DNA from 3 places in the Kribbella sp. NPDC051587 genome. Region 3 is predicted to be linked to each of the others. Evidence: predicted binding sites of a transcription regulator. Region 3 holds the regulator's gene; each other region holds the start of a gene.
The links. The regulator HrcA, encoded in region 3, represses chaperone genes, less so after heat shock. The targets are predictions, from matches to a motif close to TTGGCACTCGNNNNNNNCGAGTGCCAA.
Positions count from the first base shown of each region.

Region 1: groES (co-chaperone GroES) is a predicted target of HrcA. The motif match lies at 2,026-2,052, and genes of this name have one in related genera.
Region 2: ACIA49_RS11995 (FmdB family zinc ribbon protein) is a predicted target of HrcA. The motif match lies at 2,134-2,160, and genes of this name have one in related genera.

Region 1 is NZ_JBITDE010000002.1:875,125-879,198, forward strand. Features, by position in the region: gene ACIA49_RS10590 (methyltransferase domain-containing protein) at 1-756, opposite strand, end outside; gene ACIA49_RS10595 (peptidoglycan-binding protein) at 766-1,362, opposite strand; gene ACIA49_RS10600 (peptidoglycan-binding protein) at 1,431-1,904, opposite strand; gene groES (co-chaperone GroES) at 2,190-2,486, shown strand; gene groL (chaperonin GroEL) at 2,613-4,074, shown strand, end outside.
Region 2 is NZ_JBITDE010000002.1:1,164,482-1,168,555, forward strand. Features, by position in the region: gene ACIA49_RS11975 (hypothetical protein) at 1-5, shown strand, start outside; gene ACIA49_RS11980 (hypothetical protein) at 2-625, shown strand; gene mscL (large conductance mechanosensitive channel protein MscL) at 622-1,014, opposite strand; gene ACIA49_RS11990 (hypothetical protein) at 1,101-1,715, opposite strand; gene ACIA49_RS11995 (FmdB family zinc ribbon protein) at 1,771-2,112, opposite strand; gene ACIA49_RS12000 (penicillin acylase family protein) at 2,296-4,074, shown strand, end outside.
Region 3 is NZ_JBITDE010000003.1:50,594-54,667, reverse strand. Features, by position in the region: gene ACIA49_RS12450 (Gmad2 immunoglobulin-like domain-containing protein) at 1-42, shown strand, start outside; gene ACIA49_RS12445 (16S rRNA (uracil(1498)-N(3))-methyltransferase) at 685-1,401, opposite strand; gene dnaJ (molecular chaperone DnaJ) at 1,404-2,546, opposite strand; gene hrcA (heat-inducible transcriptional repressor HrcA) at 2,575-3,597, opposite strand; gene ACIA49_RS12430 (Gfo/Idh/MocA family protein) at 3,648-4,074, opposite strand, start outside.

The DNA.
Region 1 (4,074 bases), on a different contig from region 3:
TGCGTCAGTCACGGTCGCACCGCTTGGCAGCAACGTCGCCCGTCGCGCAGTACCGGAGTACAAGGCGCCTGACCACAGGGCGGCCTCTTTCACCTCACCGGCGTCGCTGATCCACTCGGCCTCGACACCCCCCGGTACGGCGTTGTGCGGGATCCCGGGTGCGACCTTCACACATGCGGTGCGCTCCAGCAGGCCGGTGACGAAGCTCCAGGGTGGTGAGTAGGCGTTGTGGTCGAACACGCGCCGCCCGTCCGCCCGTCGGGCCGGGTCGGCGAAGACGACGTCGTACGGCGTGAGGTCGGTGGACTCGGCGTCGCCGATCAGCACGTCGCCTGGCAGGCCGAGTGCTGCCAGGTTGGCTCGTGCGGCGGCTGCGGTGTCGGGGTCGCGTTCGACGCCGGTGACGCGGAGGCCGGCGCGGGCGGCGCTGATCAGGTCGCCGCCGATTCCGCAGCCCAGGTCGACCACACTGCTGCCAGGTAAGGCCGCAGCGATGCGTGTGGCCCGGTGCGTGCCAACAACGGTGCGAGTGGCCTGCTCATAGCCGTCCGGGGTGAAGAACATCAGTGCGGCATCAGCGCCGAACTTGGCGACCGCCCGGTGGCGCAGTGCGGCTTGGGTGACCGCGGCGCTGACCAGAGCGCCGTCGTACCGGCGTCGAAGCTTCTCGACCAGTTGGAGTTCACTGCCCGGTTGGTACTCCTTGCAGGCAGCCTCCAGGACTTCCGGCTGGTGCAGCAGGGCGGCGAGCGTCACCTGCTCACTTTAGAGCGGGCTTGAGCAGGTCTTGCTCCAGGTGCGGGTGCTGGTGGAGTAGAGGCGCCAGTTCATCGCTGAGCGGGTCTTGGGGCCGTAGATGCCGTCCGCGATGATCTTGTGCTTGCGCTGGACCATGGTGACGACGGCGCGGGTGTTCTTGCCGTAGATGCCGTCGACGGTGAGCTTGGTGCCGTAGCAGGAGTTCAGGTTGCGCTGCAGGACCTGGATCGAGGTCTCGGGGTCACCCGTCCGGTCGGAGTCGCGGTACGGGTTGTCGCCGTACTTGAGGTTGCAGTTGGTGCTGGAGCTGCCGTTGACCGACGGCATCGGGATGCCCCAGGTCTTGTTGACCGGGATGAGCCGAGCGGAGCGGCACTGGCCCAGCTTGGCCTCGGCTGCTGCGGCCGCCTCCAGAGAGGTCTGGTCGCTGGCCTTGTTGGCAGTGAGCGGCGCGGCCTGGTCGCTCGCCGGCTTCGGGGCGGCCGCCTGCTGGTGTTTGGAGGCGTTCGCCGCGACCGCACCGACCGCCAACGCACCTACGGCGGCGAGCACCACGAGGGTGCGGCCGGAGAGTTTCGGCAGCTTGGGGAGCGTGAAAGCCATGAGAAGACGGTCCCACGCCGGCCTGCGTTAGGCCAGCGTGGGACCACTATCTGCGCACGGCCGAATGCTCAGAGCTTGTCGTAGCAGGACTGGCTCCACACCTTGGTGGTGGGGTTGTAGATCCGCCACTTGAGCGTTGACCGCGTCTGCGGGCCGTACACGCCGTCCGCGGTCAGCTTCAGCTTCTTCTGGACCGCCTTCACCGCGTCACGCGTCTTGGCGCCGTACCGGCCGTCCTTGGCGAGCTTGTACCCGTAGCAGTAGTTCAGGTTGCTCTGCAGGGCCTGGATCGCCCGCGCCGGATCGCCGAAGGGGTTCTTCGGGTCGCGGTGCGGGTTGTCGCCGTACTTGAGGTTGCAGGTGATGCTGGTGCTCTCCCACTCGCTCGGGACGAAGACGGTCCAGCCACCGCCGACCTTCTTGAACATCGCGGAGTCACACTGGCTGAGTGCTGCGGCGGACGCAGGTGCTGCCGCAGCGACCAGCGGGGTGGCGGCGAGTGCGGTCACGGCGACGGCGGACTTCAGCAGACGAATGGACATGGTGACCCTCTCCAAGGTCCGGAAACCCGTCCGATCGGGTTCCTGCCCGGGGTGAGACTCCGGTGCGCGGCCAGGAGTTGCCCGGAGTGACGACTCCCGGATGTCTCGTATCGAGACAGACTTGGCACTCGAGTTGACCGAGTGCTAATCGCGGCCTAGATTCGGTGTTGGCACTCTCCTCGTGAGTGTGCCAACGGTCCGGCCTCCTGAGCCCCGCGACGGCAGGGGAGCGCGACCGCGCAGTTCCACAGACAAAAGTGCGAATTCGACCGTGGAGGTCAGCAAGTGTCGGTCACGATCAAGCCGCTCGAGGACCGCGTCCTCGTCGCGCCGCTCGAAGCCGAGCAGACCACGAAGTCCGGTCTGGTGATCCCGGACACCGCCAAGGAGAAGCCCCAGGAGGGCGAGATCCTGGCCGTCGGTCCGGGCCGGATCGACGACAACGGCAACCGCGTCCCGCTGGACGTCGCCGTCGGCGACAAGGTCATCTACTCCAAGTACGGCGGCACCGAGGTCAAGTACGACGGCCAGGACTACCTGATCCTGGGCGCCCGCGACATCCTCGCAGTCGTCAGCAAGTGACGACCGCCCACTGTTCCTGACTGACACCGCCCCGGTTGCCTCTGGCGCCGGGGCGGAGTGGGTCAGGGCAGTGGGACTGAGTTCGAAGCTTGCCACGAGACATTCAGAAAAGGACTGGTTTTCTTCATGCCGAAGATCCTCGAGTTCGACGAGAACGCTCGGCGCGCGCTGGAGCGTGGCGTCGACAAGCTCGCGAACACGGTGAAGGTGACGCTGGGCCCGAAGGGCCGCTACGTCGTCCTGGACAAGAAGTGGGGCGCCCCGACCATCACCAACGACGGTGTGACCGTCGCCCGTGAGGTCGAGCTGGACGACCCGTTCGAGAACCTTGGTGCGCAGCTGGCCAAGGAGGTCGCCACCAAGACCAACGATGTCGCCGGTGACGGCACCACCACCGCGACGGTGCTGGCGCAGGCGCTGGTGCACGAGGGCCTGCGGGCCGTCGCCGCCGGGGTCAACCCGATGGGCCTCAAGCGCGGGATCGAGGCGGCTGTCGAGGCCGTCTCCGCGCGGCTCGTCGAGACCGCCCGGCCGGTGGACGACAAGGGCGACATGGCCCACGTCGCCACCATCTCCGCCCGGGACGCCGAGATCGGCACCCTGATCGCGGACGCGTTCGACAAGGTCGGCAAGGACGGTGTGATCACCGTCGAGGAGTCGAACACCTTCGGGACCGAGCTCGAGTTCACCGAGGGTATGCAGTTCGACAAGGGCTACATCTCGCCGTACTTCATCACCGACGCCGAGGCCGGCGAAGCGGTGCTGGAGGACCCGTACATCCTGATCCACCAGGGCAAGATCTCCGCGATCGCGGACCTGCTGCCGCTGCTGGAGAAGGTCGTGCAGTCCGGCAAGACGCTGCTGATCATCGCCGAGGACGTCGAGGCCGAGGCCCTGTCCACCCTCGTGGTGAACAAGATCCGCGGCAACTTCACCTCCGTCGCCGTCAAGGCGCCGGGCTTCGGTGACCGCCGCAAGGCGATGCTCGAGGACCTCGCCGCCCTCACCGGCGCCCAGGTCATCGCGCCGGAGGTCGGGCTGAAGCTCGACCAGGTCGGCCTCGAGGTGCTCGGTACGTCGCGGCGGATCGTCGTCACCAAGGACAACACCACTGTTGTCGAGGGTGCCGGCAAGTCCGACGACATCGAGGGCCGGGTCAACCAGATCAAGGCCGAGATCGAGCGGACCGACTCCGACTGGGACCGCGAGAAGCTGCAGGAGCGGCTGGCGAAGCTCGCCGGCGGCGTCTGCGTGATCAAGGTCGGCGCGGCCACCGAGGTCGAGCTCAAGGAGAAGAAGCACCGGATCGAGGACGCCGTCTCCGCGACGCGCGCCGCGATCGAAGAGGGCATCGTCGCCGGTGGCGGCTCTGCTCTGGTGCACGCCGCCACGGTGCTGGACGACGGCCTGGGCCTCGAGGGTGACGAGCTCGCGGGTGTCCGGATCGTTCGCAAGTCGGTCGTCGAGCCGCTGCGCTGGATCGCCGAGAACGGTGGCTACGAGGGCTACGTCGTGACGTCGAAGGTTGCGGAGCTCGAGGTCGGCAGCGGCTTCAACGCCGCCACCGGCGAGTACGGCGACCTGCTCG
Region 2 (4,074 bases), on a different contig from region 3:
GATGAGCACCACCGTCCTGCTCGTCCACGGCGGTCTCTGGGACCCGATGGACGCGCAGAAGTTCTGGGATACGCCGGGCATCACCGCCGGACTGACGGCCGCCGGTCTGACCGTGCTCGCCCCGGACCGCGCGAGGCTGCCGAACGACTGGGGCGTCGAGGTCGACGCCCTCGGTGAACTACTGGCGAAGCGCACCGAACCGCTGACGATCATCGGCGCATCCAACGGATGCACAGTTGCTGCTCGCCTGACATTGGTCTACCCCGATCTCGTCGACCGCCTGGTCCTCGCGTGGCCCGCAACCGCCGGCGACGCCGGCGTGGACACGCTCACCCGAGCCGGTCTCCTAGGCCGTGGATGCGCACCCGAGGACGCCGACCGGCTCCTGGCCGGCGACACCTTGCGCGGTACGACGGACGCCGGGCTGGCGGATCTGGCCCGGATCCCGGTCGCCGTTCTGCCGTCGCTGATGGAGAACCCGATGCATCAGCGCAGGACGGTCGACGCCCTGCTGGGGCTGGTCCAGGGAAGCCGGGAGCTGTCCGGCTACCCGGAACCACCGCGCCCCGACTTCCCGCCGTACCTGGACGAATTCGTGCGGACGATCGTGGAGTTCGTGAACTAGGAACGCTGACGCAGCGAGTCGCGAATCTCGGTCAGCAGTTGCTGGTCCGTGGTCAGCGGCTCGTCGTCCGGTGCCGGCTCCTCGCCCCGCTTGCGACGTTCGGCCAGCTTGTTCAACGGGAACACGATGAAGAAGTAGACGGCCGCAGCGACGAACAGGAAACTGAGCAGCTCGTTCAGGATGAGGCCGATGTGGAACTTGCCCTTGCCGATCTCGAAGTTCCCGACGCCGCCCAGGTCGGGCTGACCGAAGATCGCCGCAACCAGTGGGTTGATGAAGTTCTTGACGATGGCGTCGATGATCTTGCCGAACGCGGCGCCGATGACGACCGCGACCGCGAGGTCGACGACGTTCCCGCGCATGACGAATTCTTTGAAGCCCTTGAGCATTGGAGTGCCTCCACGAAGCGGGGTGTTGTACTCCGGTCAACGTAGAACCGCGCCACTGGTCACGCGAGGGACCGCGCCGCAGACGATCAACTCGTGTCCGGAGTCAGCGCGACGCTGATCCTCGAATTCGTTGTGGCCTGGGCCAGTCTGCCGGCCACCGCGGGCGAGACGCCCACGACGATCAGCGCGCCGGCAGTCGACCGTGAAGCCGGCAGCGCAATCACCCGTACGGCGTGGGCCACGAGCCCGGCCGAGGCAGTCGGCGTACTGGTTCCGGCGTACAGGTCGAGTCGATCGCCGACCCGGAGCAAGGCGCTGATCTCGGCGTCACCGATGCGGAACGGATAAGCGACCGACCCCGATGGAACTAGTCCAGGACCGAGAAACCGGGCGTCGGTGAGTGGTTCGCCGGATCTGACCGGGCCACTCAGCACACGCATGGCGACGTCGGCGCCAGGTTTCAGCACTCCCGAGGGAATGGCGTCGGCGGGTAGCTCGAGCGAACGGAGGTCGGCCGGAGTTGGCACGACGCCGCCGGACAGATCGCGTGCTGCGGCGAGCACCGTGACTGTCGGGGGAGGAGCGGGGGCAAGGGACGTGAGGCCGAAGTAGACGGCGGCCGCGGCGGCGACGCCGGCGAGGAGACGGCGGTGCCAGCGAGCGGCTCGGGAGAGGTCGCGGAGGAACGAAAGGCTTGTCATGCCAGAGAAAGTACGAGTTTCTCCGGCCCTGCTCTCAGTTATCCACAGCCCAAAATCAGGCGGCGCTGGTCGAGCTGGAGGAGCTGCCCTTGCTCGAGGAGTCCGAGGACTTCGACGACGACCCGGAGTCCGAGGACGAGGACGTCGAGGACGAAGAGGACTCCGACTTGCTCGACGACGAGGCCGACTCCGACTTGGCCGGGACCGAGCTCGTGCTCGTGGAGCGGCTGTCGTTGCGGTAGAAACCGGAACCCTTGAAGACAACACCCACCGCGTTGAAGACCTTACGCAGCGTGCCCTGGCAGTTCGGGCAGACGGTCAGCGCGTCGTCGGTGAAGCTCTGCCGCACCTCGAGCGCCTCACCGCAGTCGGTGCACTGGTACTGGTACGTGGGCACGGTTGGTTCCCTTCAGGCCGGCTGGCACTCCTGCTACTCGACTGCTAATAATGCGTCAGCGCCCCGAAGTATTCCAAACTTCCCGCTCAACTCCGCCCCGCAGCCTGCTCCGGACGCAGAGCAACGCAAAGTTCACCGGGACCCCATTTGGGCCCAGGGTCCGCATTCTCTACGGTTGGGTCCGTGCGTCGCCTGCTTCGAGCCGTCATCATCTGCGGTATCGCGCTCGCCACGGTCCTCGTGGTGATCGCCGGTACTGCTGTCTTCGTCGTCCGCCACTCGTTCCCCTCCTACGACGGGAACATCGAGCTGGCGGGTCTGGACGCCGACGTCGAGGTGGTCCGCGACTCCAACGGGATCCCGCAGATCTACGCCTCCGACCCGTCCGACCTGTTCGCCGCGCAGGGCTATGTCGCCGCGCAGGACCGGTTCTTCGAGATGGACTTCCGCCGGCACGTCACCGCGGGCCGGCTGAGTGAGCTGTTCGGCAAGGACGCGCTGGAGACGGACAAGTTCGTCCGGACGATGGGCTGGCGCCGGGTCGCGGAGAAGGAGCTCGGGCTGGTCAGCCCGACCACCCGGCAGTACCTGGACGACTACGCCCGCGGTGTGAACGCCTACCTCGACAAGCACAGCGGCTCCGGCCTCAGCCTGGAGTACGCCGTACTGGGTCTGGACCCCAACGGCCGGCGTGACTACCGGCCGGAGCCGTGGACCGCGGCCGACTCGATGGCGTGGCTGAAGGCGATGGCCTGGGACCTCGGCGGCAACATGGACGAGGAGATCAACCGCACCCGGCTGCTGGCCACCCTCCCCTCGAAGAGCGTCGACAGCCTCTACCCGGCGTATCCGTACGACCGGAACGAGCCGATCATCGCGACGGCCTCGGTCGGCGCGGACGGCAAGTTCAGCTCCGCTCCGCCGGCCGGTAACGAGCTGCGGCGCGGCATGCTGACCACGGACCTGCTGAAGTCGCTGGACTCGGTGGACAAGGTCGCCAAGGGCCTGCCGCAGCTGCTCGGCCAGGGCAACGGCATCGGCTCGAACTCCTGGGTCGTGTCCGGTGACCACACCGAGAGCGGCAAGCCGCTGCTGGCCAACGACCCGCATCTCGGCGCGACCATGCCGGGCGTCTGGACGCAGGTCGGCCTGCACTGCACCAACCTCGGCCGCACCTGCCCGTACGACGTCTCCGGCTTCAGCTTCTCCGGACTCCCCGGCGTGGTGATCGGCCACAACAACGCGATCTCTTGGGGCTTCACCAACCTCGACCCCGATGTCCAGGACCTCTACCTGGAGCGGATCGAGGGGAACAATGTCCTCTACAACAACCGCTGGAAGCCGCTCACCACTCGTGAGGAGACCTTCCAGGTCGCAGGCCAGGACGAGCCGGTGAAGATCACCGTGCGCGAGTCCCGGCACGGGCCGATCGTCTCCGACGTCGGCGCCGACGAGCGCGCGACCGGTGAGCTGGCCGCCAGACGGGACAAGGCCGACAAGGCGTACGGCGTCGCTCTGCAGTGGACCGCGCTCCGGCCGGGCAAGACCGCCGACGCGCTGTTCGCGATCAACCGCGCCCAGAACTGGACCCAGTTCCGCGATGCGGCCCAGCTGTTCGAGGTCCCCTCGCAGAACCTGATCTACGCCGACACCGAAGGCCACATCGGCTACCAGGCGCCCGGTCTGGTCCCGATCCGCAAGGTGGCGAGCGGGAAGTGGCCCGTGGCCGGCTGGGACCCCAGGAACGACTGGAACGGGTACATCCCGTTCAAGGCGATGCCGACCGAGTTCGACCCGGCCGACGGCATCATCGTCACCGCGAACCAGGCCGTCGTACCGAAGACCTATCCGTACTTCCTGAGCGACAGCTGGGACTACGGCTACCGGTCGCAGGAGATCCTGAATCGGATCAAGGAGGCCGGCACTCTCGACGCGGCCAAGATGGCGTCGATCCAGCTGGAC
Region 3 (4,074 bases):
ATCAGCGACATGGACACCAAAACCGTCGAGGTCGTCCGCTAACTCCACCGCAGAGCCGCTGCAACCTCCGTGCTGGGCTGCCGACCCCACGCCGTCAATCGTGGTGAAGGTGCACAGTTCCAAGGCGGTAGTCGCCGTCATACAAGATCCGCCACGCGGCGGCATGTTCGGCCCGCATCCAACGCGGCCTGGTCATAGAACGCGAGATGTCGTTGGGGAGCGCTACACCCCGCAAACGACAGGGAGAACTTCCCAGCCCCAGGCCGCCTCCCCCACCTCGGTTCCGGGGAGGATTCGGGTCGGAGCCCAACCAGTGTGGGGCGAATATTGGCCCGATTCGGGGCGCAAATCCGCCCCAGGTCTCGTCCCGGCCGGGGCAAACTCTCCCCAAACCCGACCCAGCCGGGCTCACCACACCTGACGTCCGAAGATCCGGAGACCACGCCCGCAGTTCTTTCGGACGTTGGCCGCTACCTTGCCGAGCGGGGCGACGGCCCGCGCGGAGGGCTGGGAGTGTTCACGCGACGGCGAGGCCAAGGACCGTCGCCGGGCCGCCGAGTGCAGGCGCCGGCTCCCTGTGACAACCTCAGCGGGCCGCACACGCCGCACCACCGCCGACCCGGGCGGGCAAGACTGCAGATCCACGCGCGGCCTGCACGGGTGGGTCTACTACCCCACCCTTGTTTAACTCCAGCGGGAGCGGGCTAGTAGCGCCGAGGCGGCGGCTACGCCGGCGGTTGAGGTGCGGAGGACGGTGGTGCCGAGGCGGACGGGGGTGACGGCGAAGGCGGCGAGTTCGGTGGGGGTGATTCCGCCTTCGGGGCCGATGACGATCACGATGTCGCCGGTGGGCGGAACCTCTAGGCCAGCCAAGGGCATGGTGGCTTCTTCGTGGAGGACTACGGGGAGGGCCGCGTCCTGGAGGAGCTTCGCGATCTCGGGGGTGGTGGCGATGGGAGCAACCTCGGCGAACCAGGTGCGGCGGGACTGTTTGCTGGCTTCGAAGGCCCAGGCTTGCCACTTGGCGTGTGTCTTCGCGGACCGCTCCGGGTTGCTGCGGAACTGGCTCCGCTCCGCGTTCCACGGCACGATCACGTCGGCGCCGACCTCGGTCAGCATCTCGACGGCCAGCTCGGCCCGCTCGCCCTTCGGCAGGGCCTGTACGACGACCAGCCGGGCCGCCGAGGCCGGGTCGCTCCCCCGCTGATCGACGGTCACTGTCAGGCCGGACTTGGAGGCGGTGGCCACTGGCCCTTCGGCCCACGAGCCTCGTCCGTCGGTCAGGCGGATGCGCTCACCGGGACCGATCCGCCGTACGACGGCGGCGTGCCGGCCTTCCGCACCGTCCAGCGTCAGTTCTTCGCCGTCGAGGTCGGCGGCGAAGAAGACCGCGACACCCATCGTTAGTGCTGGCCGAAGGCGTCGCGGAGGCGACCGAAGACGCCCTTGTGGGCGGCCTGGATCTGACCCTGCGGGCGTTCCTCGTCGCGCGCCGTCGCGAGCTGCCGGAGCAGGTCGATCTGGCTGTCGTCGAGCTTGGTCGGGGTCTCGACGATGATCTGGACGATCAGGTCACCACGACCCGCGTGCCGCAGTCGGGGTACACCACGCGCGGTCAGCGTCATCGCCGTACCGGACTGCGTGCCGGGGCGGATCTCCAGCGGGGTGGTCTCGCCCTCCAGCGTCGGCAGGTCGATCGTCGTACCGAGTGCGGCCGCCGTCATCGGCAGCGTGACGGTGCAGTGCAGGTCGTCGCCGTTGCGGGTGAAGACCTCGTGCTGCTCGACCTCGATCTCGACGTACAGGTCGCCGGCCGGGCCGCCGCCGGGGCCGACCTCGCCCTGGCCGGACAGCTGCACCCGGGTGCCGGAGTCGACGCCGCCGGGGATCTTGACGGTGACGGTACGGCGGGAGCGGACGCGGCCGTCACCGGCGCACTCGACACACGGGTTGGGGATGGTCGTCCCGAAGCCGCGGCAGTTCGGGCAGGGGCGCATCGTGCGCACCTCGCCGAGGAACGAACGCTGGGTGTGGGTGACCTCGCCACGGCCGTGGCAGATCTCGCAGGTGACCGGCTCGGAGCCGGCGGCCGCGCCGGAACCCGAGCAGGTCGGACACAGTACGGCGGTGTCGACCTTCAGCTCGCGGGTCGTCCCGAAGGCCGCCTCGGCGAGGTCGATCCGCAGCGGGATCAGCGCGTCCTGACCGCGGCGCGTGCGCGGCCGCGGCCCGCGGGTGGCCCCGCCAGTCTGGCCGAAGAACGCGTCCATGATGTCGGTGAACGTGAAGGCCTGGCCGCCGCCGAACCCACCGGCGCCGCCCCCGGCGGACGCGAAGGGATCGCCACCGAGGTCGTGCATCTGCCGCTTCTGCGGGTCGCTGAGCACCTGGAAGGCGCGGCCGATCTCCTGGAACTTGTGGTGCGCGTCCTCGGAGTCGTTCACGTCCGGGTGGTACTGGCGCGCCAGTTTGCGGTACGCCTTCTTGATCTCGTCCGCTGAAGCGTCACGGCTGACGCCTAGGACGGCGTAGTAATCGGTGCTCATACTCCAGACCAGGGGTTGGTTGAGGGCATCAGGATTCGGCCAGGATCTGGCTGACGTAACGCGCGACGGCGCGGACAGCGCCCATCGTGCTGGGATAGTCCATGTGGGTCGGGCCGACGATGCCGAGCGTGGCCAGCGCCTCCGACTTCGACCCGTAGCCGGTCGCGACCACCGAGGTGGTGGCCAGCTCCTCGTACGGGTTCTCGTGACCGATGCGGACGGTCAGCGTCTGCGGGTGGGTCGCCTCACCGAGCAGCTTGAGCAGGATGACGTGCTCCTCCAGCGCCTCCAGCACCGGCTTCACGTTCCGCTCGAAGTCGTCGCCGTACCGGGTCAGGTTGGCGGCGCCGCCGACCGCGATCCGCTGCTCACCCATCTCGTCGGTGAAGGCCTCGAGCAGGGTGGTGACGATCGCGGCGACCAGCGGGCGGTCAGCCGGCGCGAACGCGTCGGTGACCGTGGCCAGCGTGGTGGTCGCGTCGGTCAGCCGCTGGCCGACCATCGCCGTGTTCAGCCGCGAGCGCAGGTCGGCGACCAGTTGGTCGTCGACGTCGCGCGGCAGTTCGACGATCCGCTGCTCGACCCGGCCGTTGCTGGTGATCAGCACGAGCAGGAGCCGACGCGGGGTCATCGTGACGACCTCGATGTGCCGGACGCTCGACCGGTTCAGGGACGGGTACTGCACGATCGCGACCTGGCGGGTGATCTGCGCGAGCAGCCGGACGGTCCGCCGTACGACGTCGTCCAGGTCGACCGCGCCGCCGAGGAAGGACGTGATCGCCTTCTTCTCGGCCGCGGACAGCGTCTTGACCGTGCTCAGCTTGTCGACGAAGAGCCGGTACCCGGCGTCGGTCGGGATCCGGCCGGCGCTGGTGTGGGGCTGGGTGATGTACCCCTCCTCCTCCAGCGCCGCCATGTCGTTGCGCACGGTGGCCGGGGAGACCCCGAGGTTGTGCCGGTCGACCAGTGTCTTCGAGCCGACCGGCTCATGGGTCGCCACGTAGTCCTCGACGATGGCGCGGAGCACATCCAGCTTGCGCTCGTCCAGCACGCGCACCACCCTCTCAAGACTCTTGGCACTCAAATAGTCAGAGTGCCAGTCTAGGCGGTGTCAGGCGTCGCTCCCAATGGAACGGCTGCGGGGCGCGTCACCGTACTCGCCACATCAAGGGGCTGATCCTGCACGGCAGAGTCGATAAAAGACTCCAGTACGTCGAGCACGTGGTACGCCAGCTCGCCGTTCGCCCGGTGTGGTTCGCTGTTGCGCAAAGCGCGCGCCATGTCGGCCACACCGACGCCCCGACCCGCTCCGGCGTACCCGCCCGCGGTTGGCACCTCGGTCCACTCGCGCTGCGCTGCGGTAACGAGTTCCACCGGCCCGTCGAACCCGTTCGGGTCTGGGACGGACAGGCTGCCGTCAGTGCCGTGCACCTCGATCCGCGGCAGCCGTCCGGCCCACACGTCGAAGGACATCAGCACGGTGGTCAGTGCACCGGACTCATGCTCCAGTACGCCGGTGAGGTGTGTC